3 regions of the Pseudomonas sp. HLS-6 TE3448 genome follow, and region 2 is predicted to be linked to each of the others. Evidence: riboswitches for the same ligand, from Rfam matches in the RefSeq annotation. Region 2 holds a riboswitch; each other region holds the start of a gene.
What was found. A riboswitch is a leader RNA that binds a small molecule or an ion and turns the genes downstream of it on or off. The one in region 2 is predicted to bind cobalamin.
Positions count from the first base shown of each region.

Region 1: another riboswitch for cobalamin. It lies ahead of AB7M23_RS17740 (CbtB domain-containing protein); the one in region 2 lies ahead of AB7M23_RS15860 (energy-coupling factor ABC transporter permease).
Region 3: another riboswitch for cobalamin. It lies ahead of AB7M23_RS19995 (TonB-dependent receptor); the one in region 2 lies ahead of AB7M23_RS15860 (energy-coupling factor ABC transporter permease).

Region 1 covers NZ_JBRJIO010000001.1:3,839,491-3,850,070, forward strand. Annotated here, with positions in the region: gene AB7M23_RS17710 (transporter substrate-binding domain-containing protein) at 1-3,103, opposite strand, end outside; gene AB7M23_RS17715 (response regulator) at 3,100-3,708, opposite strand; gene AB7M23_RS17720 (DUF1272 domain-containing protein) at 3,963-4,217, opposite strand; gene cobM (precorrin-4 C(11)-methyltransferase) at 4,265-5,011, opposite strand; gene AB7M23_RS17730 (cobalamin biosynthesis protein) at 5,051-5,476, opposite strand; gene AB7M23_RS17735 (CbtA family protein) at 5,476-6,165, opposite strand; gene AB7M23_RS17740 (CbtB domain-containing protein) at 6,177-6,365, opposite strand; cobalamin riboswitch at 6,463-6,684, opposite strand; cobalamin riboswitch at 6,744-6,943, shown strand; gene cobW (cobalamin biosynthesis protein CobW) at 7,042-8,109, shown strand; gene cobN (cobaltochelatase subunit CobN) at 8,113-10,580, shown strand, end outside.
Region 2 covers NZ_JBRJIO010000001.1:3,419,228-3,429,807, forward strand. Annotated here, with positions in the region: gene AB7M23_RS15830 (ABC transporter substrate-binding protein) at 1-475, shown strand, start outside; gene AB7M23_RS15835 (ABC transporter substrate-binding protein) at 558-1,898, shown strand; gene AB7M23_RS15840 (ABC transporter ATP-binding protein) at 1,966-2,742, shown strand; gene AB7M23_RS15845 (OprD family porin) at 3,113-4,465, shown strand; gene AB7M23_RS15850 (SfnB family sulfur acquisition oxidoreductase) at 4,514-5,746, shown strand; gene AB7M23_RS15855 (hypothetical protein) at 5,757-6,116, shown strand; gene AB7M23_RS15860 (energy-coupling factor ABC transporter permease) at 6,168-6,815, opposite strand; cobalamin riboswitch at 6,858-7,053, opposite strand; gene AB7M23_RS15865 (ABC transporter permease) at 7,163-8,152, opposite strand; gene AB7M23_RS15870 (ABC transporter permease) at 8,154-9,152, opposite strand; gene AB7M23_RS15875 (sugar ABC transporter ATP-binding protein) at 9,142-10,580, opposite strand, start outside.
Region 3 covers NZ_JBRJIO010000001.1:4,376,261-4,386,840, forward strand. Annotated here, with positions in the region: gene AB7M23_RS19965 (hypothetical protein) at 222-578, shown strand; gene AB7M23_RS19970 (DUF1289 domain-containing protein) at 582-764, shown strand; gene AB7M23_RS19975 (CAP domain-containing protein) at 863-1,714, opposite strand; gene AB7M23_RS19980 (CAP domain-containing protein) at 1,783-2,643, opposite strand; gene AB7M23_RS19985 (2-aminoadipate transaminase) at 2,865-4,118, opposite strand; gene AB7M23_RS19990 (amino acid permease) at 4,505-5,905, shown strand; cobalamin riboswitch at 5,936-6,136, shown strand; partial or broken gene AB7M23_RS19995 (TonB-dependent receptor) at 6,196-8,387, shown strand; gene AB7M23_RS20000 (ABC transporter ATP-binding protein) at 8,408-9,193, shown strand; gene AB7M23_RS20005 (ABC transporter substrate-binding protein) at 9,190-10,161, shown strand; gene AB7M23_RS20010 (FecCD family ABC transporter permease) at 10,161-10,580, shown strand, end outside.

The DNA of each region.
Region 1 (10,580 bases), 420 kb from region 2:
ACTGCAGTGCCTCAAGGTCTTTGGCGTTGCTCTCTGCCAGTTCCCCCAACAGGCGTGTGATCAGTTTCGGATCGCCCAGTGTCAGGTAGCGCAGGTTGTCGATATCGAAGCCGCTGCTGTCTGCGCTGGATGCGCTGTCTACAGGGCCAAGGCCACTTGCAGGTGCAGGATCGGCTTGAGGGCCGGCCCCGGCTGTCTGCAACTGGCGGCGCAACTCGTTCAGGCCGATGGGTTTGAACAGGCAGTCATTCATGCCGGAGGCCAGGCAGCGTTCTCGCTCTTCAGCTTGGGCATTGGCGGTCAGGCCGAGGATCAAGCAGGGGGGCAGGTTGTTCTCGGCTTCTGCACTGCGAATACGCCGGGTCAGTTCATGCCCGTCCATGATGGGCATGTTGCAGTCGCTGATAACTACATCGAAACGCTGGTTCTGCCATGCTTGTAACGCACGGCTGCCGTCATCCGCCAGGGTGACATCATGCCCCAGCACGCTCAGTTGCTTTTCAAGCAGCATCAGGTTGGCGGGGTAGTCGTCGACGACCAGAATGCTCAGCTTCGGACTGATGCCGTTCTGCGGCGCGTCCTCGGTTGGCAGGGTTGCCACGCTACTGGGGTCTATTCGTGGCAGGTAAAGCTCAATACAGATCCGGGTGCCTTGGCCAAGTGTGCTGTGCAACGTCAGGCGCCCACCCATGAGTTCACACAGTGTGCGGCTGATCACTAGCCCCAGCCCGGTACCTTGCTGGGAGCGCTGATGACTGGCTTGCACAAAGGGGCTGAACAAGCGGGCCTGGTCTTCGAGGCTGATGCCGACACCGGTGTCTTCCACGTCAAGCTGCAGGTCCATGTGCGGGTCTGAAGAGGTGCTGTCAGCGCGCAGGCTGACGGTGACATGGCCGTGTTCGGTGAACTTGATGGCATTGCTCAACAGGTTCGACAGTACCTGCCGGAAACGCAGGGGGTCGATCAATACCAGGCCGGGCAAGGGCCTTTGCAAGTCGGATCGCAACGTCAGCCCCTTGAGCCTTGCACTGCCTTCATGCATGCGCACGGTCGCGTCAATCACGGCCAGCAGGTCGGTCGGCTGAGGTGTCAGGGTCATGTGCCCTGACTCGATCCGGGCGATGTCAAGAATATCGCCGATCAGTTCCAGCAGGCCATTGGCAGCATCAGAGGCAACCTTCAGTGAAGCGGGGTCTGCGCGGTCTTGTTCGGCATCGATGACGGCCAGCTCCAACAGGCCGATGACTGCGTTCATCGGCGTTCGGATCTCATGGCTCATGGTTGCCAGAAAGGTACTTTTGGCCCTGTTGGCTGAATCGGCCTGTTCTTTGGCTTCACGTAACTCTTTAAGCAAGCGTTTGCTGAAACCCAACTGTTCCTGCAGCGCCTGTTCGGCCTCGGTACGTTGTCGAATCAGTTTGCGCAGGTAGTGGTTCCAGAAAAAAATGGCGCCAATCACCAGGCCGGCGCCGATCAGAATCTGCAGGATCAGTGCACGGTAGTTCTGCCAACGGTCATTGCTGATCAGTGCATTGGTTCGCCAGCGGTTGGTCAACTGGACCATCTCGTCCGGGGGGATGCTCAGCAGCGCCTTGTTAAGAATCGAATGCAGAACCGTGGCATCGGGCGCGGTGGCGAAGGCGGCGGTAACCGGTGTATCACCCAGCGTTGCACAGATCCGCAGACTGTCCTTGAACAACCTGCGAGTGAAGTAGACGGCATTCAAGTGAGTGCTGATGGCGGCATCTGCCCGGCCTTGAGCGACGTACTCCATCAGCGCCATGGCATTGGGCGCCTCGACCAACTGAATATCCGGGTGCTGCTTCAACAACTGGTCCTTGAACGCATAGTCGCGCACCACCGCCAGGCGTCGGTCCTTGAGCTGCTCAAGGCTCTGCGGTGCATCCTCGCGCAGGCTGGTGACAATCACTTGGGGGTTGGCCAGGTAGGGGCGGGTAAAATTGAGCCGGGCTTGCCGGGACGGGCCATACATCAGCGCCCCTGCTATGTCAGCCTGGCCATGTTCAACCTGCTCGATGATTGCCGATACCGAGGGAGCATCTACAAATTCGAACCTCAAGCCGGTGCGTAATGTGATCTGCTCCAGCAAGTCAACGGTGATACCGCGAAAGTGCTGGTTGTCATCCATGAACGTAAGCGGCGCGTAGGTGCTGTTCACTGCAACCCGTGCGATGGGGTGTTGTTCAATCCAGGCACGCTCAGTCGCATTCAGCGATGACGCTTCGCGGTTGAGCAGGATGCTCGCGTTACCACTGCTCCAGCGGCGCAGTACGTTCAGGCGGTCGCTGTCAGCGATATTGCCCAGGGCCTGGTTGACCAGGCGTAGCAAGGTCTGATTGTCGCGGGACAGCGCGAAGGAAAAACTGCTTCGATCATTTTTGACAAAATGCGAGATCCGCAAGCTGTCTTGAAAGTACCGGCCAATCAGATAGTCAGAACTGACGACATCACCGAAATAGGCCTCGGCCTGGCCCAAGGCCACGGCAGAAAGGGCGCTCAGGGTCGAGTTATAGAGTTGCAAGCGGGCAGCAGGGTAAAGCTGGCGAACCTCGGCCTCTGGCAGGTAGTGGTCCACCATGGCCAATGTCACGTTTGCCAGTGGGTCCTCTGCACTGCGGGGTTTGCCCAGTGGGGTGACAATGATGGGCTGGTCGTCGGCATACGGCTGACTCAGGATCAGCGTAGTGTCTGCCGCCTCATAGCCGTTGGCGCTGCCCAGCAGGTCGATGCGGCCTGCATCCAGGGCGGCGATGGCCTCACGGCGGCTTGAGAAACGTTGCACTTCAATCGGAATTTTCAACTGCTCGCCGAGCAGGCCTGCGTAATCGGCAGTCAGGCCCTCATAGTCGGTCTGGCTGAGGTTGATGTCGAACGGAGGGTAGTCCGGCGCCGAGGTGCCCAATACCAGCGTGCGCTTGTCTTTCAACCACTGACGGTCATCCTCCGACAGCGACAAGGGTTTACTGCTGCTCAAGGAGCGGGCGAGCAGCGTGCGCGGTTCGCCCTGGCTATCAGCGAAGGTGTGACTGGCTGTCAGCAATACCAGACAGCAGGCCAGAAGGGCCAGCCTCGGGCGCTTCATAGCATATTACGGTTGGCCAGATCGACCATTTCGACCAGCGAATTGACCTGTAGCTTCTCCATGATTCGGGTTTTGTAGGTACTGATGGTCTTTGGGCTGAGCTGAATGTCGTCAGCGATATCTTTGTTGGAGCGGCCTTTGGCGAGCAAGCGCAGCACGACCATTTCTTGAGCGGACAACTCTTCCAGGCGCTGCTTCTCAGTGCTCATCGGGCCGCGCAAGGACATGTCAGGGAAGTAGGAGTAACCGGACACAACCGCTTTCAAGGCCGCCATCAGGGAGTCGGCCGTCTCTTCCTTTTGAACAAAGGCGGAAGCACCTGCATCCAGGCACCTTCGGGCGTACAGCTCTGCTGCCTGTCCGGTGTACACCACAATGCGCGGCGGCTGATCCGCTTTCAGCAGACGCTGGATCACACTCAGGCCATCACGGCGTGGCAGCCCAAGGTCAAGAATGACAACGTCGGGTTTGAGCTTTTCAACCAACTGAATAGATTCTGCGCCGTCGCCGCACTCGCCCAGGACCTGGTGCCGCTGCTGTTCCAGCAGCATCTTCAAGCCAATACGAATAGTGGGGTGATCGTCGACGATTAAGACCTTCGCCATGCGCAACTCCTTGTCGTGAATGTGGGCCTTTTCTTGATTCTCTCAGGAAGGCGCGCCAGGCCGTTGTCGGCAAGCAGCGTACGATACGCAGAATAATAGCCAATGAGTATGGAGAGTATAGGAGCGTAGAAAAATATAGGTTGTTTAAGTGAAAAATCCTACGATCAAGGTGAAGCATGCCTAACTGCTATTGGAAAAACCGGAATCGCGGCCTCATATGAAGACGCGTTTCGGTGTGTCCTGCAGTTGAGAGGCTACTTGCTCGAGCGGGTTGGACAGCCGCTTTCCTTGACGATGCGTTGTTTCGAAGCAGGGTTGCGCACTAATGCTGCACCAACTCGTGGCGGACGGGCCGTTAGTTGACCGCCACAGTTTGGGCAGAGGCCCTTCAATTCATTGTTGTTGCAGTCTCGACAATAAGTGCATTCGAAGGAGCAGATGAACGCGTCCTGGCTGTCGCCAGGCAGATCGGTACCACAGCATTCACAGTTGGGGCGCAGTTCAAGCATGGTCGACTCCTTCATACTCAGTGAGTGTGCTGTCGCACACAGGTCGTCTAAGGCCGGTAGAGGTGTGCGTGGCCGGCACGGTATAGCGCCGATTCGGCAAAGGCATCTGCTGCCAGTACCCGTCCTACCAGAATCAATGCAGTACGCCGGAAGCCTTTGGCCTGGACTTGCGTCAGGATATCGTCCAGCGTGCCTTTGACCCAGTCCTGGTCCGGCCAGGTCGCACGGTGCACGACCGCGATTGGACAGTCCCCGCCATAGTGGGGGCGCAATTCTTCGACAATCTTTGCCAGGTGCTGCACTCCCAAGTGTATGGCAAGCGTAGCCTTGTGTGCGGCCAGGCTGGCCAGTTCCTCGCCAGCGGGCATCGGCGATTTGTCGGCATAGCGCGTGAGGATGACGCTCTGCGAAACCTCTGGCAGGGTCAGCTCGCAACCGAGTAAAGCGGCACTGGCGGCAGCAGCGGTGACACCGGGAATGATCTCGAAGGGAATCGCCAGTTCGCGCAAATGGCGAATCTGCTCACCAATGGCCCCATACAGGCTCGGGTCGCCACTGTGTACCCGGGCCACATCCTGGCCTTTGGCATGGGCTTCACGCATGGCCTCGATAATTTGCGCCAGGTGAAGCTCAGCGCTGTTGATCACGGTTTCGGCACGGTGCCCTTCGAGCACGGCAGCGGGCACCAGGGATCCAGCATAGATAATGACCGGGCAGCGATGAATCAGGCGCTGGCCCTTGACGGTAATCAGCTCCGGGTCGCCGGGGCCGGCACCGATGAAATAGACGGTCATGGGGTGAATCCTGAAGGTAAGGTCGATGCGAGGCGCAGATTATCCGTCAAAGGACGCGCCGCAGGCCAATGCCAGGGTGGCATTAAGGCTGGCATGGCGTGGAACAAGGAGCTGTGCAGGCATTGAGCCGTAGTGCTCGGCCAATGCAAGTGCAGCACTTTCAGCGACGCTGTAACAGCCGCTGTGGGCGAAGGCGGTGAGCGAACGGTGGGTCAGGCGTGATTCAAAGGTGGCTAACTGGGCAGCGCTGAAAAACAGCAGTGGAATGCCGAGTTGAGCGGCGAGGGCATGCAGGCCGGCCTCCTCGCTTTTCAGTTCGATACTGGCAAGGCCAAGCAGGTTATCGTGGCTGAGGCCATGGGCCTGCAGGGTTTGATCCAGTAGATCGCTCAAGGCTGCCACCGAACAGCCTCGGCGACAGCCCAACCCGGCGAATACTCGCAACGGATTGGGCCGTTCAGGCATTACGCCTGGCTCTGGCGACGGTAGAGCCAACTGCTGATCAAGCCCAATGCCAGCCAGAAGGCAGCGTTGGTCAGCAGTGAGGCGAGTTTGAATTCGGCCTCCAGTGCTTCCGGAGCCAAGGCCTCATGCGCGTCTGGCTGTGGTGCACCGATTACATGAGGGATGACCAGCAGTACGGCGCCCAGTAACTTGAGCAAACCGTTGTTGGCGAATGCAATAAGCCCCAAGCCAATGGCGGTGGCCGCTGCAGTACCGATCCACCAGAATTGGCGTTGCGCCAGATCGGCCGCGGCCGTTCCTGGCAACTCCGCTGGCAAGCCCAGCGTGGGCGCCAGGCAGAACACCGCAAAGCCTGCCAGGCCCCACAGTACGCCTGCGGCCCAACCAGCAGGCGCACGCAAGGTATACAGCCCCGCCAGTACCAGGGCAAAACCGACGGCCACTACCAGGTTGCTACCGGTCGTGGCCAGCAGCCGTTGCCAGCCGTCTTCGGGGGCCCAGGCTTGCGCATCGTGATGATGTTCGGCGGTACCCGCATCATGGCTGTGGGTTTCGACTGCAGGCGCTGCACTCTCGTAGGCTTCCGCCTTGATAATCAGCGGGGTGACCCACAGGCTTTGCAGCAAGGTCAGCAGCAGGGCAGCGAGCAGGCCGGTGAAGCCGGCCGTGCGGACAATGTGCTTGATCATGGCGCTGTCCCTTAGTGGCAAGGAAACGCGGCGCTGTGACGGGTGTCATGGGCAGCGTTGTGAACCGCCTCGATGTGCGAAAAACCCGCGAAGTAAACCAGGCACAAGCCCAGCAGCGATGCGCCGATAGCGACGACCAGGCGCTGGCTGCGAGTGGTACTGATGGCGGCGGAGTGGCTGTGGGCGGTTGTGACGGGCATGGTGCTTTCCTCTGAGGGGTTATCAGCAGCAGGCATGCGCAAGAAACCCATGGGCGGACTCACCCAGAGGTTGCAACAGCGCCCGCCCACCGCGGGTTTGTCAATTCTGTACTGGGCCGGTCTCCGGGCTTGCGAGGGCTGGCACTGTGCTTAGCCTGGAGCGTCACCTTCCCATGCCGCGTTGCTGGCACAGTGGTCTAGACGCTTTCCTCGCTTACCGTTGCGGGGGCAGCACCGGCATTGTCGCGCGTAACTCAGGCCGCGACGCACCGGTTTCCCGTTTCACCTCGTTAAAGGCACCCAAACGAAGGAGGTAGCAAATCATGGGCGCAGGTGCGCGTCAATCACAACGACGGTTGACCGACCCTGAACGACTGCGTAGCCTTGCCGTTTCGAGGTTCTCCGGTCAGCCCGGAGCTAAGACGGGAACGCGGTTTAAGCCGCGGCTGCCCCCGCAACTGTAAGCGTTGCAAAGCCTGGCATTGCCACTGCGTAGTTTTGCGGGAAGGCGCCGGTGCCGCTGGTATGTTCGCCAGCACGACGCAAGCCAGGAGACCTGCCTCGGACAGTTTCCGACATTCAACCGGGCGGGGTGATCCGGTAGCGAACGCGCACGGGCACATGACCCCCGTGGTTTTCGTCGTGCCCGCCCGCCATTGCTGCCAAGGGCAACGACATGAAAACACTGGCAAAACTCCCCGTCACCATCGTCACCGGCTTTCTCGGCTCGGGCAAAACCACGCTGTTGCGGCATATGCTCGACAATGCACAGGGTCGCCGTATTGCAGTCATCGTCAATGAGTTTGGCGAGCTGGGCATCGACGGTGAAATCCTCAAGCAATGCAGCATCGGCTGTACTGAAGAAGAGGCGAGCGGCCGGGTGTACGAGCTTGCCAACGGCTGCCTGTGCTGCACCGTGCAGGAAGAGTTCTTCCCGGTCATGCGCGAGCTGGTGGCGCGTCGTGGCGACCTGGACCATATCCTCATCGAAACCAGTGGCCTGGCCCTGCCAAAGCCTCTGGTACAAGCCTTCCAGTGGCCGGAAATCCGTAACGCCTGCACGGTCGATGCGGTCATTACCGTGGTCGACAGCCCGGCCGTGGCTGCCGGTACGTTTGCGGCGTATCCGGACCAGGTGGATGCCCAGCGTAAACTCGACCCGAACCTGGACCACGAGTCCCCGCTGCATGAACTGTTTGCCGACCAGCTGGCCAGTGCCGATCTGGTGGTACTGAACAAGGCCGACCTGATCGAGGCGCATGCCTTGGCAGCGGTACGCGCCGAAGTGGCCGAAGAGCTGCCACCCGCGGTCAAAGTCGTCGAGGCCAGCAGTGGCCGTCTACCGCTTGAAGTCTTGCTCGGATTGGCTGCGGAATCGGAAGCGCACATTGACGGTCGTCGCACTCACCATGACAGCCATCATGACGGCGAAGACCATGATGATCATGACCACGACGCTTTCGACTCCATTTCGATTGAGCTGCCTGAATCCGACGAGAGCTTGCTGCTTGATGCCTTGACCCAACTGGTCGTACGTCACGGCATCCTCCGCGCCAAAGGCTTTGCAGCCATTCCGGGCAAGCCGATGCGCCTGCTGATCCAGGGTGTCGGTACGCGTTTCGACAAGCACTTCGATCGTGCCTGGCGCGCAGACGAGCCGCGCAGTACCCGTCTGGTACTGATCGGCCAGGCGCTGGATGGTGCGACACTGGAAGCTGAACTGCGTACAGCGCTGGGCGCCTGACCCATGCACCTGCTGCGGACCCAGCCCGGCGGCTTTGTGCCGGATGACAGTATTGCCGACTTGGGCCAGACACCCGCCGAGCTGGTTATTCTCTGCAGCGGTGATTCACACCTGGCACTGCTGGCCGAAACGGCCCGGCAATTGCCGGAGGATTATCCCAGCCTGCGTCTGGCCAACCCGATGCAGGTGCAGAATCATGCGTCGGTAGACCTGTATGTTGACCAGGTGCTGCGCCATGCCAAGGTCATTTTGGTGTCGCTACACGGCGGCATTGGGTATTGGCGTTATGGCGTCGAGCAGTTGGTGGCATTGGCTGCCCAAGGCGTGCAGTTGATCCTGGTGCCGGGGGATGACCGTCCGGATCCGGAGTTGAGCAGCCTTGGCAACGTGCCGGCGGCAGACGCGGAGCGGCTCTGGCACTTTCTGCGGCAGGGCGGCAAGGCCAACGCGCTGAACCTCTTCAAATGCATGGCCAATCAATGGCTTGGGCGTGACTACAGCTGGGATATCCCCCAGCAGCTGCCCCGCACGGTGGTGTATCACCCGCAGCGCGAGGCGGCGGTACTGGACGACTGGTTCGCTGACTGGGTAGCCAGTCAGCCGGTGGTGGCTGTCCTGTTCTACCGCTCGCACCTGCAAGCGGCCAATACAGCCTTTATCGATGTGTTCTGCGAGCGCATCCGCGCCGCAGGGCTCAACCCGCTGCCCATCGCGGTGGCGAGCCTCAAGGAAGCCGAGTGCCTGGCCCAAGTGGAAGCCTGGCTGGACCAGGTCGAGGCCGCGCTGGTCATCAATACAACCGGGTTTGCCCAGTCCAGCCCGCAAAAGCCCCACCTTCGGCCATTTCGCCGCGATATTCCGGTGCTGCAGGCCATTTGTGCCCAAGACAACGAACCCGGTTGGCAGGCCAGCGAGCAGGGCTTGGGCGCACGTGATCTGGCGATGCACATTGCCTTGCCGGAGCTCGATGGGCGCATCATCACCCGCCCGATCAGTTTCAAGGACCTGGCGTGGCGCAGTGAGCGCAGCCAGTCGGATGTTGTCTGTTACCGTGCACAGCCGGAGCGTATGGACTTCGTTGCAGAGCTCGCACGCCGCTGGTGTGAACTGGCGCAACTGCCCAATGCCCAGAAGCGTGTGGCCCTGGTGCTTGCCAACTACCCGACCCGTGACGGGCGAATTGGCAACGGGGTAGGGCTGGACACCCCGGCTGCAGCGCTGAACATTCTACGGGCCCTTCAGGGGCAGGGTTATCCGGTTGGCGCCTTGCCGGACACTGGCACGGCATTGATCCAGGCCCTGCTCGGCGGTGTCAGTAACGATCTGGAAAGCCTTGATCAGCGCCCTTGTGCGCAAAGCATGGCGCTGGAGGACTACCGCGCCGCATTCGCCGCGCTACCGGCGGCCAACCAGGCTGCCGTGCGGGAGCGTTGGGGTGAACCTGAGCAGGACCCGATGTTCCGCAGTGGGCGGATGATGATCGCCGGCCTGCGTTTTGGCCTGACCTTCGTCGGTATTCAGCCTGCGCGTGGTTACCAACTGGACGCCAGTGCGGTTTACCACGACCCCGACCTGGTACCGCCTCATGGCTATCTGGCCTTCTACTTCTGGTTGCGTCATGGCTTTGCCGCCGATGCACTGATTCATGTCGGCAAGCACGGCAATCTGGAGTGGTTGCCAGGCAAGGGTGTCGGTCTTTCAGCGCAGTGCTGGCCTGATGCACTGCTGGGCCCGCTGCCAAACATCTATCCGTTCATCGTCAATGACCCGGGTGAAGGCGCCCAGGCCAAGCGCCGGACTCAGGCGGTGATCATTGATCACCTGATGCCGCCCTTGACCCGTGCCGAAACCTACGGCCCGTTGCGCGACCTGGAATTGCTCGCCGACGAGTATTACGAAGCTCAACTGCTCGACCCACGCCGAGCCACTGAGTTGCAGCGCGATATCCTCGCGCTGGTTCGTGACAATCATATCGATCGCGAACTGCAGTTGGAAAACAGCCTGGATGACGCCGCCGTCTGGTTGCCAAGGCTGGATACGTACCTGTGCGACCTCAAAGAGTCGCAGATTCGTGACGGCCTGCATGTGTTCGGAGAATCGCCCCAGGGCCGCCTGCGCCTGGACACCTTGCAGGCATTGCTGCGGGTAGAGCGGGGCGATGGCCGTGGTCAGCATGCCAGCTTGCCAAGGGCGCTGGCCAAGGCATTTGCCTTGGGCGTCGATCCGCTGGATTGCGATTTGGGCGCCGCCTGGCAAGGCCCGCGTCCGCATCTGTTGAATGAGCTAAGTGCCGACCCTTGGCGTACGGCGGGTGACACCCGTGAGCGACTGGAACTGTACGCACTGCGCTTGATCGAGCAGGCCTTGGGCGGCGTCGTGAGCTTGCCGGAAGAACCCTCCTGGAACGATGTCCGGGCGATTCTAGAGGCGCTGGTACAAACCGTCGCACCGCAGCTGGATGCCTGTGGGCC
Region 2 (10,580 bases):
ACCGTTCCCCGGTGGCGCAGAGTTCGAGATTCACAAACGCCTCAAGCAGTACATCCTCGACACCGGCAAGAGCGATCTCAAGGACCCAGCCTACTTCGGCAAGGTGTACTACAACGTCGGCTTGATCAACGCGGCCATCGCGGTCGAGGCACTGCGCACTGCGCAAACCAAGTTCGGCCATCGCCCGTTGAATGGCGAGGAAGCACGCTGGGGCTTTGAACACTTGAACATCGATGCGGCGCGCCTCAAGGCCAGCGGCTTCGAGGGCTTGCTCCCGCCTTTGAAACTGTCGTGTGCTGATCACGAGGGCGGTGGTGCCGCCCGCGTGCAGCAATGGGACGGGGAGAAGTGGCAGTTGGTGACGGGCTGGCTGCAAGCCGACCGCGATACGTTGCGGCCGCTGATCGAGGCCAAGTCCGCCGCCTATGCCAAGGAAAAGGGCATCACCCCACGTGATTGCGCGGCCGAACAGTAAGCCTGCCTGCCTCATGAAAGCACCTGCCCGCGGCACCCCTTGGGTTGCCGCGCGGCGAAAGGACGAGAGAGAACCCATGATCCTGAATGCAACCCTCAAATACAGCGCCACCGCGCTCGCCCTGGCGCTAGGCCTCTACTCGGCATTGCCACAGCCAGCACAGGCCGCCGCCACAGAACAATTCTTTCCCCTGGCCACCTACCGCGTCGGCGCTTATGCCTCCAGTGGTATTCCGGTGTGGGCCGGGATGATCGACTACCTGCGCTACATCAATGAAGTGGAAGGCGGCATCAACGGCGTCAAGTTGGTGTGGCAGGAATGCGAGACCGAATGGACGGCGGAGAAGGGTATCGAGTGCTATGAGCGCTTCAAGAACGGCCTCAATGGAGCCCCCGTGGCCCTCTATCAGCCCAACGGAGCACCCGCTGCGTACGCCCTGGCCGACAAGGCTGCCGCTGACAAGATTGCGCTGATCACGCTCGGCTATGGCCGCACCGAGGCCACCGACGGCAGTGTGTTCCCGTACAACTTCCCGGCCATGTTGACCTTTTATAGCGAGGCCTCGGCATTCATCAATTACGTAGCAGCGCGCGAGGGGGGCCTGGACAAGCTCAAGGGCAAGAAGATTGCCACCGTCTATCACGACTCCGCCTACGGCCGTGAAACCCAGGGGCCGCTGCAGCTGCTGGCAGAAAAGTATGGTTTCGAGAACATCCAGATCCCGGTGGCCGATCCTGGGAACGAGCAGGCTTCGCAGTGGCGTAAGGTGCGCCAACTCCAGCCGGACTGGGTATTTCTGCGTACCTGGGGCGTGTCCACGCCGGTGGCGATCAAGACGGCGGCACGCTTCGGTTATCCGGTAGACCACATTGTCGGCGACATTTGGGCCAGCTCGAATGAGGACGTACTGCCCGCGGGCGAGGCGGGCAAAGGCTACCTGGCGCTGACACCCTACCCAGGCGGTGCCACCTTCGATATTCACCAGCGCATCAAGCAGCACATTCTCGACAAGGGCAAAAGTGACCTCAAGGAGCCCAAGAGTTTTGGCAGCGTGTACTACAACTCCGGGCTGGTGAACGCGGCCATCGCGGTAGAGGCGATACGCGCCGGGCAGAAAAAATTCGGCAACCGTCCACTCAACGGTGAAGAGGGACGCTGGGGCCTGGAGCACTTGAACCTCGACGATGCACGCCTCAAGGAGATCGGGTTTCTGGGCCTCATGCAGCCGCTCAAACTGTCGTGTGATGACCATGAGGGCGGCGGTGCAGCGAAGGTACAGCAGTGGGACGGCAAGCAGTGGAACCTGATCACCGACTGGGTTCAGGCCGACCGTACGACCTTGCGCCCACTGATCGATGCCAAGTCTGCCGAGTACGCCAAAGAAAAAGGTGTTCAAGCACGCGATTGTGCGGCTGAGCAGTAAGTGATGCCTGCCCTGCGTACCGCGATCCTGAACGGTGCGCCCTGAGCTTAGTAGAAGGTGCGTATAGATGAATACAGTAACCCGTCCTGATGTCGAGCGTGCCGAGCTGCTCGCCGTCGAGGACATCGAAGTGGTCTATGACGGCGCCATCCTCGCGGTTGTCGGCGTTTCTCTGCGGATCGAGGAGGGCGGTATTGTCGCCCTGCTGGGGGCCAACGGTGCAGGTAAAAGCACCACGCTCAAGGCTATCTCCGGCCTGGTCCAGGCCGATCGCGCGCGGGTTACCCGCGGCCAGATCCACTTTCGCGGGCAGGACACCGCCGGGGTCGCGGCCAACGTGCTGGCACGCCAGGGCATTGTCCATGTGCTGGAAGGGCGTCATGTGTTTGCCCATCTCACCATCGAGGAAAACCTGCGCAGTGGCGGCTTTTTGCGCAACCCCTCCAGGCGTGAGCTGGAGCAGGACCTGGAGCGGATCTACACCTGGTTTCCGCGGTTGAAGACCAAGCGCAAGACCCAGGCGGGGCTGACCTCAGGCGGCGAACAGCAGATGCTGGCCATTGGGCGTGCGCTGATGACCCGGCCCTCTCTGGTGTTGCTTGATGAGCCGTCCATGGGCCTGGCACCGATCATCGTCGAGGAAATTTTCGACATCGTTGCTCAGCTCAATGCTCAGGAAGGCGTGAGCTTTCTGGTGGCCGAACAGAACATCAATGTTGCGCTGCGTCACGCCAGTTATGCCTACATTCTGGAGAACGGCCGGGTGGTGGGTGAGGGCGCGGCCAGTGAGTTGGCCGCCCGCGAAGACATCCAGCATTTCTACCTCGGTGGCAAGGCCGACTGAGGCACGCCACGCACTCGTTTTCCTCCTCTTCCGATGGGTGCCTGTGCGCCCATCGGTGCGGTTTTCTACCGTACCCCCGCACCTGATCTCTCCTTTTCCAGCCCGCATAGAACATGACTGTCCGCCTGCGAATTCGCCTGCGGTGGATGGCGTTCGACTGTGCCTGACGGTGTTCGGGTGTCGACCTTCGAATGTGCTGTGTGGCACGCAACACTGATCGGTCAGTTTGCCCGTTGGTAAAATTCCCGTTTCTCAGGTTTGTATTTTAAGTTGTTGATATATAACGATTAATTAATTGGCATGGTTGTTGAAATAGTTGAGTAAACAGCGCCTGCACGGGCGTTACATACGCAACTACTAGGACCTTGCCATGCGTTTTGGAAACAACCATCGAACAGCCCTTTCATTGACCCTTGCCCTGGCCAGCCCGGCCTTTGCCGCCAGCGAAGAAAGCGAAGGCTTCCTTGAGGGCACGCAGGTACATGTGCTCAATCGCAACTACTTCTTCAGCCAGGACTACCGCAACGGCGATTTCGCCCGCAACCCCAATACCGGTGAACGGCAGAGCCAGCACCGCGAATGGGGGCACGGTGTGATTGCCGATGTGCAATCCGGTTTCACTCAGGGCACGGTCGGCTTTGGCCTGGATGTGCAGGGCGTATTGGGCCTCAAGCTCGATGGCGGTAATGGTGTGGTCGGCAACGGTGTGGGGGTGCCTGGCATCGTTTCGCGCTCTGGCGCCAACTTCGATGGCGAACCCAAGGATGAGTACAGCAAGGTCGGCGCGGCGCTGAAGGTGCGTGCCTTCGACACCGAAGTGCGCTACGGCGATGTGCGCCCGACCAGCCCGGTACTCTATGCCAGCGATATCCGCCTGTTGCCCCAGACCTTGCGCGGCCTGGTGTTTCGAAACACCTCCGTGGAGGGCCTGACCCTGCAGGGCGGCAAGCTTGAATCGAGCAGCGATCGCAACGCCAGCAACCACCGTGGCGACCTCGGCACGGTGTACGCGGGGCGCTTCAAGGGCGCCAACGATGTGATCTACCTGGGCGGTGACTATGTGTTCAACGACCAACTGAGCTTCAAGTTGCACACCAGCCGACTTGACGACATCTGGAACCAGTCATTTGCCCGCTTCGATTTTGTGCAGCCGATCAACGAGGCCCTGAGCGTCAACACCGGCCTGAACTACTACCGCACCCGCGACAGCGGCAAGGCGTTGGCCGGCAAGATCGACAACGACTCCTGGAGCGCCCATGCCGGGCTGGGTTATGGCGCCCATGCCTTCAAGTTGAGCTACACGCGGATCGACGGTGACACGCCGTTCGACTATGTCTGGAACACCTACGACCTTGAGCTGGATGCCGCATCCCAGATATCGGACTTCAACAACCCCAACGAACGTGCCTGGGAGGCGCGTTATGACTACAACTTCGTTGGCCTCGGTGTGCCCGGCCTCACCCTGACCACGCGTTACGTGCGCGGTACCGACATTGATGGCAGCCGCGCCGGGGGGGCCTACAGCTACTACAGCGGCATCAAGGATGGCAGCCACTGGGAGCGCAACGTCTGGATCAAGTATGTGGTGCAGAGCGGGCCGGCCAAGGACCTCTCATTCAACCTGATGCAGGCCACGCACCGTGTCGGCGGCGATCACGTGGCCGAGTCCAACGTTGACGAAGTGCGTTTCATCGTCGAGTACCCGCTGGATTTCCGCTTGTAAGCCTGTGCTGTAGCCCTTTCTTACCTGTACCGCATGGAGTAGTCACGCATGACCGATAGACTGCATACCCGCCTACCCGAGCAGGCCGTTTCAGCGCCTCGGCGTCCGGCCCATATTATTCGTAGTGATGCCGAAGCCATTGAGGTGGCCCAGCGCCTGGCCCAGGATTTTGCCCAAGAAGCCGTTGCGCGTGATCGCGAGCGACGTCTGCCTTGGGCGGAGCTGGACCGCTTTTCCGAGAGTGGCCTGTGGGCCATTACCGTTCCCAAGGCCCAGGGTGGTGCTGGCGTGTCCTACGCCACGCTGACCGAGGTCGTGGCAACCGTTTCAGCGGCGGACTCCTCGCTGGGGCAGTTGCCGCAGAATCACTACGGTGTCATCAACAACCTGCTGTTGACCGGGAGCAAGGCACAGCAACATCACTATTTTGCCAAGGTGCTTGCCGGCTATCGGTTCGGCAATGCCTTCTCCGAAGCCAAGAGCAAAACCGTCACTGCATTCGAAACACGCATTCACTTTGAGGGCGACACCGCGGTGCTGGAGGGCGAGAAGTTCTACTGCACCGGCGCGCTGTTCGCTCACATTGTCCCGACGGCGGCGGTGGATGAGCAGAACCGGCCGTTCATTGCGTTTGTGCCACGGGACGCGCAAGGGCTGAGCATTGTCGATAACTGGGATGGCTTTGGGCAGCGCACCACCGCCAGTGGCAAAGCAGTGATCGACCGCGTACGCGTGCCGCTCAGCGCCGTGATTCCGGCCTGGAAAGCCTATGACCGACCCACCGCCGATGGGCCGGTGTCGCAGATCATTCAGGCTGCGGTGGACACCGGTATTGCCCGAGGCGCGTTTGCCGAAACCCTGCGCGTGGCGCGAGAGGCGCGTCCGTGGGTCGACAGTGGTTTGCAGCACGGTTGGCAGGACCCATTGAGCCAGGCTGCGATTGGCGACCTGGCCTGGCGCCTGCACGCTGCCGAAGCGATCCTCCGGGCGTCCGCCCAGGCCGTGGACCTTGCGCTTGCGGAGCCTACCGAAGCAAGCGTCGCCCACGCCTCGGTGGTTGTCGGCCAGGCCAAAGTCCTGTCTACCGAGATCGCCCTGTTGGCGTCGACCCGGCTGCTGGAACTGGGAGGCACGCGCAGTGTGTCTGCCAGCCAGGGGCTGGACCGTTTCTGGCGTAACGCGCGCACGCATACGCTGCACGATCCGGTGCGCTGGAAATACCACCTGATCGGCAACCAGCGCCTGAACGGCGTCAATCCACAACGTCATTCCTGGAACTGAGGACCTGCTTATGTCTCATGCTCATACACTGGCCGACCTGGGGTTCGCGCAAAATGTTCAACGTGCGCTGGTCGAACACTTGCAAGGGAGCCCGTTGAAGGACGATACCCTGACCATCGCAAGTATTGGTGACCTGGAGGTGCGTATTGCTGCCGCCGATGCGTTGCTGGCGCAGGCCGGGCGCTCGTCGGTCGAGGCCGCCAGCGCACGCTTGGCTGCCGCAGAAGCGGCACAACGGGCGAGTGAACTGCAGGTCGAACTGACCGGAAGGCAAACGCCGCGCCCGTCAATTGAGGGCGATGCCGTACCGTTGTCGCAACTGCGCCGTCGCTTGGGCGACCACTACCTCAATGGTGTGGCACTGACCTGAGCAAAACACACCTGCCATCCCGAGGGATCGGCATGGCAGGTGTGTCATTGATTACGCTACTTTGAGCGTGTTAACGCAGGTGAATCGGGCAACAAAGGCGTTGCTGGCGTAACGCTTGAGCTTGCGGGCCACCAGGCAGGTGAACAGCGGTTCACACAGCACCAACGGCAGGTAGGACGCTGCGAACATCGCCCAGTTACGCAAAGGTGTCGGCTCTTCGCCCATGGACAACCAGAAGCCCACCATCGCCACTACGCCGGTGTAATACACCGCATCGAACTTGACCACCTCGGTCCAGCGAACACGCCGCCCACCGATGTCAAAGAAGTGCCTACCCAGCAAGCCATGAGCCACGATCAGTGGCAGCATCAGCGACAATGCATTGACCCCCAGATGCAGCAGATCCTGCGGTTCAAACAACAGGCCTTGCAGCAACAGGCCGATGGCAAAGCCAAACAGCGTGGGAACAAACCCAAAGATGATGTAAACCGCGGAAGCGCCTACAAAATGCAGCTCTGATGCCCCGATTGGTAAATGGAACACTTCCATGAACACCGAGAAAAATGCCGCAGCCAGCACGGTTTTGATCAGGTTGTCGGGGCGTAGCAGCTTGTGTGAAAACGCCGCAAGCGTGGCAATGGCGGCAGCGTTTGCGTACAGCACTTTAGCGGCGTTGAGCACGCCAGGTTCAATATGCATCGGTTCTCCCTCCGAGGGATGCGAGTTCAGGAACTGCCAATAGCATTGGCGGTACTTGTGGCAGGTCTCCTGGCTCAAGGCTCAACACCCTCTCGCGCCTTCCCGGCTGAATTGGCCAGTGGCGTTTGCGAAAGAGCTAACCTATTACAGTTGCGGGGGCAGCGCAGGAATAACCGAAAGGTGCACCTGCTTCCCTATTGCTTCACCGGCGGGTGAAACCACAAAGCGTGGACAGAGTAAGTAATGCCGTTCATTTAAGGAAGCGGCATGCCCACATTCCCTGTTGCAGGCTTGCCTGCGATGGCGTCGGCGGGGTGTCAGTGAGCATGCGGTGCCTGTATCGTTGGTCAGGACGGGTCCTTGAATACGCGGCGACCAAGGTAGCTGAACGACAGCACCAGCAGAATCAGTGCGCCCGTGGCCACCTGTTGCCAGTAGAAGTTCCAGCCGATCAGCAGCAGGCCATTGGCGGTGATGTTCAGGAAGAGGACGCCCAGCAGCGTACCCGGTACGTTGGCCCGCCCATGGCGGTTGAGGGTGGTGCCGATAAATACGGCGCCGATGGCATTGATCAGAAAGGCGTTACCCGACATCGGTACGTAGGCATTCACTGTGCTGCTCAGCAAAATACCCGCGACTGAGCAGGCCAGGGCGCACGCGATGAACACCCGGGCGGTGATGCGCTGCACCGGCACACCGCTGTAGCGCGCGACCTCCGGTTGTTCGCCGATGGCCAGCACCTGACGGCCGAAGCGGCCTTTGGCGAGCGCTACACCGTAACCCGCCGCCAAAATCGCAACGATCAGTAGCGGCAGCGGAATGCCGAGCACGACGATGCTGGCCAGGGCAGGGCGTGCCTGTGCAGCCAGGTAGATCGGCTGGCCGCCGTCTGAGAGCAACTGCTGCACGCTGGTGCCGATAAATAGCGTACCGAGTGTCGCCAGGAATGGCGAAATACGCAACCCGCTGATCAACACTGCGTTGAACATGCCGGTCAGGCCGCCCACCAGTATCGCGGACACGATTGCCGGCAGCAGCCCAAAGCCGGCATTGAGCGATACGACGAACGTCAGTGCAGCCAGATCCAACGCTACGCTCACCGAAAGGTCGATACCGCCAGCGCTGATTGCCAGCGTCATGCCGATGGCGACGATGGCCAGGAGGGCGAAGTTGTTGAGCAATACACTGCTGAGGTTGCCCACACTGAGAAAACCGGGTGCATTGACCGCGAAAAATACCAGCAGCACCAGGAACAAGACGGGCAAGACCAGGCGCAGCCATTGACGACTGATTGATACCGAGGCGGTGCTGGGTAGCACTGTGGTTGATTGGTTCATGTCACGACCTCCCACGCAGCAGGCTTGAACTGGCGACGACCAGCAGAATCAATACACCCTGAACACCGTTGACCCAGAAGCTGGAGATGTTCAGCAGCTGGAAACCATTGACCAGGAAACCCACCAGCAACGTGGCCAGCAATGTGCCGCTGATGCTCGGGCGCAGGCGGCGGGAGAACACGCTGCCTAGAAAGGCGATGGCCACAACCGACAGCAGCATCTCCCCAGAGCCGGTGGTGCTGCCACTGAACCAGGCGGCCGAACAAAACGACGCCAGGCTCCCGCACAGACCACTGAGCAGGTAGCTGGAGAACTGATAGGTCGCCACAGGCAGGCCTGCTGCAGTTGCTGCTTCCGGGTACTCGCCAACGGCATACAGGCGCAGGCTGTAACGACTGAACTGGATCAGCAGCGTCAACAGCAGCGCGGCCATGAGGAACACCCAGGCCAATGCCGGCTGCCCCAGCCAATGACCAAAACTGAGCAGCTCCAGTAGCGCTGACTCGGTTGGTAGCACGGTATTTTCCGTCAGTACCAGCTCCAGGCCGGCAATCAGGTTCATGCTGGCCAGCGTCGCCAGCAGTGGCGGCAGGCGCAGGCCGACCACCACCAGGCCGTTCAGCGCGCCGATGGCCAGGCCACATGCCAAGGTCAGGGCGATGCTGCTGGCCGCACTGACGCCCGCATTGTTCAGCGTGGCATAGACGGCGGCCGACAGCCCGAGATTGGCCGCCAGCGACAGGTCAAGGCCGCCAGATACCACGTTGGAGCCGCCACCGATGATCACGATGGTCAGCCCGAAAGCGAGTAGGCCGAGGATTGCAGACTGCGCGAAGACATTCGAGAGGTTGGTGGGTGAAAGGAAGTTTTGCGCTGTACTGGCAAATACCAGCAAGATCGCCAGGAACGCCAGCGAAGCGCCATGGCGCAGCAGTTTCAATTGCCAGCGGTTCGAGAGTCGTGGGACCGACACGCTGGCCAGGGAGAGATCAGTGGACATAGTCGGGTTCCTGTTGATGATGTGTGCCGGACGCAAGCGCCAGTAGCGTGTCGCTGTCGAGCTCGGCGGCCTTGCGTTGTGCAACGATGACCCCTCGATGCATGACATAGAGGCGGTCGCACAGGCCCAGCAGCTCGGGCAGATCGGACGAAAGCAGCAAGACACCGGCGCCTTGCTCCACCAGCTTTCCGATCAGACGGTAGATCTCCACTTTGGCGCCGATGTCGATACCGACGCTGGGCTCGTCCAGCAGGTAGAGGGTCGACTGCCGGCTCAGCCACTTGGCCAGTGCCACCTTCTGCTGATTGCCACCGCTGAGCTGGCGCACCCTGGCCTGCGGCCCGGAGGTCTTGATCAGCAGATGTTCGATCAGGGCTTGGGTTTCCTTCTGCTCGCGGCGTTCCGAGAGCAGCCCAAACCGGGTGAAGCGTGAGAGGCTGGCCAGGGTGCTGTTCTCCTGAACGGACAGGTCCAGCGCCACCCCTTGCCGGCGGCGCTCTTCCGGCAACAGGGCAATACCTTCACGCACGGCCTGATGCGTACTGTTCAACTCGACGCGTTGCCCGTTCAGGCGAATCTCGCCCTGTTGCGCCGGATCCAGACCGAACAGGCTTTTCAGCAGCTCCTTGGCGCCGGAGCCCACCAGCCCGGTGAGGCCGACGATTTCGCCACGGCGCACCAGCAGGTCGATATCGCGATAGGCATGCCGCTTCTCCAGGCCGCTCACCTGCAGAAGCGGCTCGCCCAATGCGACGGGCTGCTTGGGGTACATCTCGGCCACTTCGCGGTTGACCATCAGGCGCGTAATTTCTGCCAGCGACGTGCTGCGCGGATCGACCTCGGCGACATCACGCCCATTGCGCAATACGGTCACCCGGTCACACAGGTGTTCGATCTCTTGCAGGTAGTGAGAGATGTAGATGATCGCCAAGCCCTGATCACGCAATCGCTTGACGATGCGCAGCAATTGCTCAACCTCGCGTTGCACCAGCGCTACGCTGGGCTCATCGAATACCAGCACCTTGGGTTTGGCGATCAGCGCGCGGGTAATCTGCACCACCTGTTGCTCGGCACTGCTCAGCTCACCGATCAATGCATCCGGCGGCAATTTCAGGTCGAAATACGCGTCAAGCAGGCGTTCGGCTTCCCGCTGTTGCGCACGGCGATCGACGAAAGGGCCGCGGTGTATTTCCTGGCCGAAGAACAGCGCCTCGCTCACCGTGAAACTGGCGGGCAGCAGTCGCTCCTGGTGAATGAACTGAATGCCGAGACGTGCCACCTGACGCGGCGTGAAGTGAGTGTATTGCTGACCGTCCACCCACAGGCTGCCGGCATCCGGGCGATGAATGCCGGCAAGCACCTTGATCAGGGTCGACTTTCCAGCACCGTTCTCACCGACCAGGCCATGCACGCTGCCACGCTGGACGC
Region 3 (10,580 bases), 960 kb from region 2:
CTGCGGCTTTCGCGCTATACAACGCCTGATCCGCGGCCCGAATCAGCGCGATTGCTGAAGTAGTCGATATCGATCAGCAACCAAGCATTCTGTGCTTGAGGCATCAGGACATCGCTTATGATGCAAGCAGAGATGACGGCCAAGCGGAACAAGTCACCCCTTCGCGCAAAAAACGTTTCACCCCAGAGACTGCACGTCGACACACAGGCAAGGATCAACCCATGTTTTTCAACAAACGCGATCAGGCGCACATCGAGCGCCGCCTGGTGGCAACCCTGACCGAGGCCTGCGAGACGGCCAAGGCAGAAATCGTCGGGTTCTGCTGGCTAACCCACACGGTGGATTACCGGGCGTTCCCCTCCAGCCTGAGGGTGACCTGGGTCTTCGATACCCTGACCAACAAGCAACAGGCCCTGGCCAGCGGGCAAGGCGCGCGCATGGTTGAGCTGACGGCAATGGCGCTGGCTGAAGCCGGGATTGCCCTCGACCCCGTGTCGAGACATGTGCACTACGACACGGAAGAACAATGCCAGCGCACCCATGCGGGAAACTGGCAACAGCGTTTGGCGCGGGGTTGAAGCATGGCCAAGGATATCGAGAACCCGTGTATCTCCGTCTGCCAGCTCAGCGGCGACCTGTGCCTGAGCTGTGGTCGCAGCAAGGAAGACATCAAGAAATGGAAGCGCATGAAGCGGCCGGAAAAGATGGCCGCCGCACAGCGCGCAACCCAGCGCCTGAAAAGCCTGCAAAAGAAACGCCCCTAAGCCAAATACCGAAAGCGCAGTGCTCCTGTGGGAGTTGGCTTGCCAACGATGCAGGCACCGCGCACGTACTGACACCGCGCCGATACCATCACAGGCGCTCACGGCGTACCGAACATCGCGGTCCAGTAGATCCCCGCGTCACTCTTGGGGTCGACTGCGTAGGCTGCGCCCAGTTCGCGGAACCGTGGGTTCATCAGGTTGGCACAATGGCCAGGACTGGCCAGCCAGCCGTCGACCACCTTGCGTACGGTGTCCTGCCCGGCGGCAATGTTCTCGCCAATCAGTTGGCCGCTGTAGCCTGCCAGTTCAGCGCGGTCACCCGGTGTACGACCCTCGCGGTCCTTGTGATCGAAGAAATTGTTGTTGGCCATGGATCGGGTATGGCCTTCAGCCGCTGTTGCCAGTGTCGCATTCCAGGCCAACGGTGTTGTCGCGCCAAAGGGCTGGGTGCCGCACTGGCGGGCCTGCGCACGTGCGCTGTTGATCTGTTCGAGGAGCTTCTGGCCCTCGGCTTGCCAGTCGCCCAGTCGCCCCGCCAGCAGCGGCCGAGCCAGCACGATGCGCCAGGCACGGTCTTCCCGGCTGACGCCGATATCGACGAACTGCGGGTCGAGCACAATCTGGCAGAAACTCTCCTGCACCGCCTTCATCGCCGCCTGCGCATCACGCGGCCCGGACAAGCTGATCGCCTGCACATTGACCATCGGGTACGAGGCTCGCGCCAGTGCCTGCTGCAGGTCACCGACACCACTGGCAGACAGCACCAGACGCGGATCGGATGCAAGTGGCGGCAACTCCTGCGAGGCCTGCCCCGCACAGCGCTGCACCTGGCTGCGGTAGGCATTGATCGACTGGACCAGTTGCGTCTCCTCGGTCGCGGCTGCCGTGGCGGCTAACACCAACCCCACAGACAACGCGGCAAAACGCAAAGCGGATGATAGGACGCGCATGTAACTCTCCCTTTTGCTGATGGTGCTAATAATGCGCGAAATCCCCCCCTGCGGCACAAGGGCTTTACTCAGGGCGCACCGAACACCATCGTCCAGTAGACCCCCGCATCGCTACGCGAGTTTGTCGCATAGGCCGCGCCAACCTGGGTAAACATCGGGCTCATCAGGTTGGCGCAGTGGCCAGGGCTGGCCAGCCAGCCCGCCAGGGCCTTGTTCGCTGAACCTTGCCCGGCGGCGATGTTCTCGCCAATCTGCCGGCCACGGTAGCCAGCCGCCCATGCCCGGTCTGCAGGCATGTCACCCTCAAGGTCCCGATGGGCCAGGTAGTTGCCGCTGGCCATCGACCGGCTATGCCCTTGCGCTGCGGCCCCCAGGGCGCTACTCCACGCAAGCGGCCGGGCGGCGGCAAACCGTTTACGACCACAGAGGCGCGGCTTTGCCCGCGCCGCATTGACCTGTGCCAGCAAGGTAGCGCCCGCTGCTCGCCGATCCTCCAGATGCCCCTCGAGCAAGGGGCGCGCCAACACGACTCGCCACTCACTGTCGTCGCGACGGATGCCGATATCCGCGTACTGGTTATCGAGCAAGGCTGCGCAGTAATCACGCGCTAGCTGGTCGAACGCCTCATCAGCATCGTAGGCGCCCACCAAGCGGATACTCCGCACTGCAACGGCCCGATAGCCGGAATCCTTCAACGCCTCGCGCATTTCACCGCGATAGCGAATCGGCAACGCCAGGCTCGACTTCAGCGCCAGTGGCGGCAAGGCGCGGCCCGCACTTCTGCTGCAACGCTGGGGATGAGCACGGTAGTCGTTGATCGCCTCCGCCAGTTGCTGTTCCCCGCGCGCATGGGCGGGGCTGGAAAGCAGCGGTAACAGCGGGACGAGGCAGAGCGAAACAACGCGGGAACAGTGGGCGGCTTGGCGCATGAGGCAGACAGCTCTGAAGAGGTGACGACAGAAAAGGCAGTAACGCAGCCAAGGCAAGACATGGCCAAGGCAGGGCCTAAGACTGGAGCCGCTGCACAAGGTTCATGGGGTGAAGGGTATTTTTTACCGAGGTGGCAAGGTCGCCAGCCGGGTCAGGGTCTTCAGGACGTCGTGCTACAGCGGCCCGAGGGCCGCTGTGAGCAGTACGGCGGGCAATGATGTCAGGCGCTGAGTCCAGCCAGGCAGCGTTCGAGAATATCCAGGCCTTCCTCGAACACCTCGGGTTCGATGGTCAGCGGCGCCAGCAGGCGCACGATATGCCGGTATTTGCCACTCGGCATGATCAACAGCCCCGCCTCACGGGTGGTTTGCAACAACGTGGCCAGCGCCTCAGGTGCTGGCGAGCCGTCGGCATTTACCAACTCGATGCCGCGCATGGCGCCTGTGCCGGTCAGGCGCCCCAGGTAAGCGGACAAACCGGACGCTTTCCAGCGCTGATAACGCTCGACAATCGCCTTCTCTTGCCGCTCGCCCCAGGTGGCGAGGTTGCTGTCGCTCATTTGCTCCAGGCTGGCCAACGCCGCCGCACAGGCCATCGGGTTGCCTGAATAGGTACCGCCCAAAGCGCCGCGCTGCAGCGTGTCCATCAGTTGCCGACGGCCCACCACCGCGCCCAGCGGCACGCCGCCCGCAATACTCTTGCCCAGTAACAGCAGGTCCGGCTCAATACCCAGGCGACCAAAGCCGAAACGCTGCCCCGTGCGGCCGAAGCCAGACTGAATCTCATCGACAATCAGCAGAATCCCGCGCTCATCGCAGAACTGACGCAGGTGCCGGGCAAACGCTGGCTCCAGCGCCAGGAAACCACCCTCGCCCTGAATCGGCTCAAGGATGAAGCAGGCCACCTCGTTGACGTCGATTTCGACACTGAACAGGCGCTCCATGGCCTTCAGCGCCTGGTCGACACTGACGTCGTTGTCCGGGCTGGGGTATGGCAGGTGATAGACCGGCCCCGGCAACACACCAATGCCTTGTTTGTACGGGGCGACCTTGCCATTGAGGTTCAGGGTGGCCAGGGTGCGGCCATGAAAACCGCCGTCGAACGCCACCACCGCAGTGCGCCGGGTAACGCCCCGGGCAATTTTCAGGGCATTTTCGGCCGCTTCGGCACCACTGTTGGTGAGCATGCCACTGGCCGGGTAGCTCAGGCCGATGAACGCCACAAGCCGCTCCATCAACTGAAGGTAAGGCGTGTGCGGCACAGCGTTGAACGCCGAGTGGGTCAAGCGTGCTGCTTGCGCCTGAATCGCCGCTACCACCGCCGGGTTGCAATGGCCCAGGTTGAGCACGCCGATACCGCCGACAAAGTCGATGTAACGCTTGCCATCGACATCCCAGACCTCGGCATTGCGGCCATGATCGAGTTCGATCGGGTGAACTATTGCGATGGAATTGCTGATGGTTTGCGCAGGCATGACAAGCGCCGCTCCCGTGGCTTGAGGGTCGTGTATGGCGGCTATCTAAGCGAGTGACGGTGGCCTGGCACAAGCGAATAAAAATTCTACTGTCATTCCTAAAAGTATCGAATTTGGCGTCACCTGCCACAAAGCACTTCGCAAGAGGGTTTCCCTTAAGACCTCGCGCAGTCGCCCCATACACACTTTAAATTCCCCCAAGGAATGATGTTCTGAGTATTGCTCGTTTGTTGAAGCGCCGCTCGTCGACCAATACTGATCTGGATCAATTACCAGGAGCAGGACGCAGTACCGACACGGAAGGTTTCCTTACTAACGATTGTTCAGCGCCGGCTCACCCCGAAAGGACCTGTGGGCCAGGGGGCTGCTGAACCGAGGGTTGATGCATGAGTTCAAACAATAACAACCGCGGGCAACGCTCGCTCAAGCATGGCCTGACCACACGCCAGGTCTCGATGATCTCCATCGCAGGCATTATCGGTGCGGGTCTATTCATCGGTTCCTCCAACGCTATCGCCACCGCAGGCCCGGCCATCCTGATCTCCTACGCACTGACCGGTTTGCTGGTGCTGTTGGTCATGCGCATGCTCGGCGAAATGGCCGTTGCAAACCCGAACAGCGGTTCGTTTTCCACCTACGCCGGCGAGGCCATCGGCCCTTGGGCCGGCTTCACCATCGGCTGGCTGTACTGGTGGTTCTGGGTGTTGATCATCCCGGTCGAAGCCATCGCCGGTGCCGACATCCTGCATGCCTGGTACCCCGCCATCCCGTCCTGGGCCTTCACCTTCCTGATCATGGTCACCCTGTCGGCCACCAACCTGATCAGCGTGCGCAATTTCGGCACCTTCGAGTACTGGTTCGCCCTGATCAAGATCATCGCCATCCTGGCCTTCATCGGCGTATGCAGCGCGGCCGTACTGGGCTACTGGCCGCTGGCTGAAGTCTCGGGGGTCGGACAACTGCTGAGCAATGGCGGCTTCATGCCGAATGGCTTTGGTGCGGTACTGGGCGGCATTCTTGTGACCATCTTCTCGTTCTTCGGCGCCGAGATCGTCACCATCGCCGCTGACGAAACCGAGAACCCCAAAGAGAAGATCCGCCGCGCCACCAACCTGGTGATCTACCGTATTGCGATCTTCTACATCTTCTCGATTTTCTTCATCGTCTCGCTGGTTGCCTGGAACGATCCACGGCTGCTGCAAGTCGGCTCGTTCCAGCGCGCACTGGAAGTGCTCAATGTGCCAGGCGCGAAACTGATCGTTGACCTGGTGGTGTTCGTCGCCGTGACCAGTTGCATGAACTCGGGCCTGTACACCGCATCGCGCATGCTTTACTCGCTGGGCGCACGCGGCGAAGCACCGACTGCAACCCGCTACATTTCGCGCAGCGGCGTGCCGACCGTGGCCGTGCTGATGTCCACCCTGGCAGGCTTCGTCGGCTGCCTGATCAACTACCTGTTGCCGGGCAAGGTCTTTGGCTTCCTGCTCTCGACCACCGGCGCCATCGCCCTGCTGGTGTACCTGGTGATCGCGGTGTCACAACTGCGCATGCGTAAACAGCTGGAGCAGAAAGGCCAGACCCCGGTGTTTCGGATGTGGCTGTTCCCATGGCTGACCTGGTTCGTCATCGCCTTGATCTGCAGCGTGCTCGGCTACATGTTGTTCAGCGCTGCATATCGCTATGAAACCCTGATGACCGCAGCGGTCGCCGGCATCGTCCTGATGATCAGCCTGGTGCGCAAATCGAGCACGACAACACCTGCCACTGCTGCCGCGCAACGCGGCTAAGTGATTGACTGAGCTGGCGTTCGATGTTCAGATGCGCGCCAGTTTCAGGTGTCCTGCGCCGCCGTGCGCAGGGTGAAACGGGAAGCCGGTGCGTCTCTTTGACCAGTCCGGCGCTGCCCCCGCAACGGTAAGCGAGCGAGGCCTTCGACAGACCACTGTGCCACGGCATGGGAAGGTGAAGGCCTCATGACCCTCGCAAGCCCGGAGACCGGCCTGAAGCCTTGTTTGGCAACCCCGCGGTGGGCGGGCGCAGGCCGGTTGGCGGGCGCCTGCGTGCTCGTCATGCCTATATGCGTTATTCCCCCGGGATTCATTCATTCCTGTTTCAGCCTGGAACGACATGTCCCGCAATTACCTGTTTCACACCCTTGTGTCCTCTGCTTGCCTCTCGCTTTCACTGCCGACACTGGCCACCGATGATGCCGAGCGCATCCTCGCCCTGCCCTCGACAGCCATCACGGGCGATCGTGATAGCGAACGCGAAGCCATCAATCTGGCAACGCCATTGCCGACCGGCTCCCGACTGAACCTCAGTGCGCTGGAGACGCCTGCCAGCACCAGCAGCCTCGCTGCCGAGGCCATCGACGGGCGCAACAACCGCAGTGTGCAGGACGCGGTCAGTCGCTCGCCGGGTATCACCTCTGTGGGCACCCCGGGCAACGGCAACACCGCCCTCTCTGCCCGAGGCTTCAGCGGTCACAGCTCGGTGATGACCCTGTTCGACGGCTCGCGCTTGTACACCGGTGCAGGCACCCAGAGCTTCCCGGTAGACCTGTGGATGGTCGAGCGCATCGACATCATTCGCGGCCCAGCCTCGGTGCTGTATGGCGAAGGGGCAACCGGGGCCGTGATCAATGTGATCCCGAAGAAGCCCTTCACCGGCGAGATCCGTAACCACCTGCGCCTGGGCTATGGCTCGTATGACCGCCAGCAATTGGGCCTGGACAGCGGTGGTTCGTTAAACGAGCGGCTGAGCTACCGGCTCACCCTCAACCGTGAGCAGAGCAACGGCTGGATTGATCGCGGCGACTCGGAAAACCTCGCCGTCAGTGCCGCGCTGCGTTGGGATGCCAGTGATGACCTGAGCTTCACCCTGGCCCATGAGCGTGGCGACAGTGAGCCGATGAACGACTTCGGTACTCCGCTGATCGACGGCCACTACCGCGACAGCCTGCGCAAAAAGAACTACAACCTCCATGACGCGGTACAGCGTTACCACGATGAATGGACGCGACTGAACAGCGACTGGTCGATCAACGAGAGCCTGACGGCCAGCAACCAGCTCTATTACATCAAGAGCCGCCGGCACTGGCGCAATGCCGAGGACTACAGCTGGGACAGCAGCCGCGACCAACTGCTGCGCCAGAGCTACCTGCACATCAAGCATGATCAGGAGCAAATCGGCGACCGCCAGAGCTTTTCCCTCGACCATACGTTGTTCGGCCTGACGAGCAAGACCGTGGTCGGTGCCGAATACAACCGGATTCGTTTCGACGTCGACAGCAACTCGCCCTACACCGACAACGGCGGCGACTACATCGACCCGTGGCAACCGGCCCCGGGTTACTTCAGCAGCCAGGACCCCACCCGCCCACAAACTCACAGCACCACCCAGACCTTTGCCCTGTTCGCGGAAAACCGCACGCAATTGTCAGAGCGCTGGTCGCTGGTCACCGGAATTCGCCGCGACCAGAACCATATCGACCGCGACAACCGGGTCGACGGCACGCGCAGCGACCGCAGCCTCGACGGTGGCAACTGGCGTGCCGGGCTGGTGTATGCAGTCACCGAGCAGCTGTCGCTGTACGGCCAGTACTCCACCAGTGAAGACGGGGTTGGCGACCTGATCAGCCTCAGCCCGGCTGCACAGCAGATGGACCTGACCGAGTCGAAGCAAACCGAGCTCGGCCTCAAGCAGCAGTTCTGGAACGGCCGTGGCGAGTGGACGCTGGCGGCTTATCAGATCGTGAAAAAGAAGCTGCCGGTGGTCACCGACAGCCACACGCGACTCACCCAGCAAGTCGGCCAGCAGTCTTCCGAAGGCCTGGAGGCGACCCTGGAGCTGGCCCTTGCGCAGCAGTGGCACGTCTCGGCAAACGCCTCGCTGGTGCGTGCCGCGTATGATGACTTCGACGAGGTGGTGGCCGGTAATATCGTGTCCCGCACGGGCAACCGCCCGATCGGTGTGCCACGGCGCACCGCCAACCTCTGGCTCAGCAAGGCCCTGCGCAACAACCTCGATGCCGGGCTGGGCCTGCGTTACGTTGATGCGCGCTATGCCGATACCGCCAACCAGGCAACGGTACCGGGCTACACCGTGGTCGATGGGAATCTCGGCTGGCAACTGCTGCCGGAGGTGCGTTTGGGCCTGCAACTGAATAACCTGCTCGACCGCCGCTATGCCGTCACGGCCCATAGCGCTGAGCAATGGCTGATGGGGGCGCCGCGCTCGTACTTCGCCACCCTCGATTACCGTTTCTAAGGCACAAGGAACCGCCGCTCATGACCGCATTGAATATCCACCAACTGCGCTGGACGCCGGCAGCACTCGAGCGTCGCCAGCACTGGTTGCTGCACGGTATCGACCTGCACGTGGCGGCCGGTGAGTTCGTCGGTCTGATCGGCCCCAACGGCAGTGGCAAGACCAGCCTGTTGCGCTGCGCCTACCGCTTCAACCCGCCCTTGGCCGGGCATGTCAGCCTGGACGGCACTAACCTCTGGCAACAGCGCCCGCGCTGGAGCGCGCAACGCATCGCCGTTGTGCTGCAGGAGTTTCCCCAGGCGTTCGGCCTTACCGTGGCTGACGTCGTGGCCATGGGCCGCACGCCCCACCTGGGGATGTTTGCCGGCGACAACGAGGCAGACCGCCAACTGATCGCACAGACCCTCGACGCCGTTGGCCTAGGCAACCTTGATCAACACGATTTCGCCACCCTTTCCGGTGGCGAAAAACAGCGCGTGCTGCTGGCCCGTGCACTGGTGCAGCAACCGCAACTGCTGATACTCGACGAGCCGACCAACCACCTCGACCCACGCTACCAACTGGAACTGCTGGGCCACTTGCGCCGCCTGGGCTTGAGCACCCTGGCCAGTTTCCACGACCTGAACCTGGCTGCAGCATTCTGCGACCGCCTTTACGTCATCGACAACGGCTGCATTGTCGCCAGCGGCACTCCGGCCGAGGTACTGACGGCCGAACGCCTGCACCAGGTATTCGGTGTGCATGCACTGGTCGACACCCATCCACTGGCCGGCTACCCGCGCATTACCTGGATCACCGAACCATGAAACGAGCGCTTCCCTACCTCGCCTGGCTTGCGCTGCTGCCGGCCCTCTCGGCCCAGGCCAGCCATTACCCGCTGAGTGTGCAGAGCTGCAACCGCAAGGTCACGTTCGAGCAGGCGCCGCAGCACGTGGTCAGCCATGACATCAACCTGACCGGGATGTTACTGGCCCTCGGCCTGCGCGAACGCATGGTCGGCTACACCGGCGTCAGTGGCTGGAAAACCCTCGACCCGAGGCTCAGCACGGCCCTCGAGGGAGTGCCGGAACTCGCCAGCCACTACGCCAGCGAAGAGAACCTGCTGGACGCGGGTGCCGACTTCTTTTTCGCCGGTTGGGGCTATGGCCTGCGGATTGGCGGCCCGCTCACCCCGGCCAGCCTTGAACCACTTGGGATCAAGGTCTATGAACTGAGCGAGTCCTGCTCGCGGATCATGCCGCAACGCGAGGCAAGCCTTGACGACCTGTACCGTGACCTGAGCAATCTCGGGCGAATCTTCTCGGTCGAAACCCGCGCCGAAGCGTTGATCAACGAGCTGCGCCAACGTATCGCCCGGGTTCAGGCGCGGCTGGCGGCAACGAACGAAACGCCGCGCGTATTCCTCTACGACAGCGGCGAAGACCGCCCCATGACCTCTGGGCGCCTGGGTATTCCGCAGGCGCTATTGACGACGGCAGGTGGCCACAACGTGATGGACGACATCGCCGCCAGCTGGACCCAGGTCAACTGGGAAAGTGTGGTCGAACGAGACCCCGAGGTCATCCTGATCGTCGACTATGGCCCACGCACCTGGCAACAGAAGCGTGATTTCCTGCTGCAGCACCCGGCCCTGCAGGGCGTGAGTGCAATCCGCACGCAACGCTTTATCGTGCTGCCCTATGTGGCGGTAACGCCGTCCGTGGACAACGCCGAGGCCATCGAAACCATCGCCAACGCCCTGCATCCGCAGACCGTGGCGCGGGCAGGTCAGTGATGCCAATACGTAGCGTGGCGGCGTACCGCCTGTTGGTGCTTGGGTTACTGGGCGTGCTGCTGGTGTCGTGCCTGACGGCGCTGGCCTTTGGCTCGGCGAGCGTACCGTTGGCCTACGTCTGGGGGATTGTTGGCGAGCAGTTGGGGCTAGGCGGTGGCGGTGACTGGACGCAGGGCCAGTCACGCATCGTCTGGCTGATTCGTGCACCACGGGTGGTGCTGGGCGCACTGGTTGGCGCCGGCCTGGCTCTGGTCGGTACCGCCCTGCAAGCTGTGACTCGCAACCCGCTGGCCGACCCGCACCTGCTTGGGGTCAGCTCCGGTGCGGCGCTGGGCGCAGTAATGGTGGTGCTGTTCCTCGGCGATTTTGCCGGGGTGTTCAGCCTGCCGCTGGCCGCCTTCATCGGCGCCTTGGGCAGC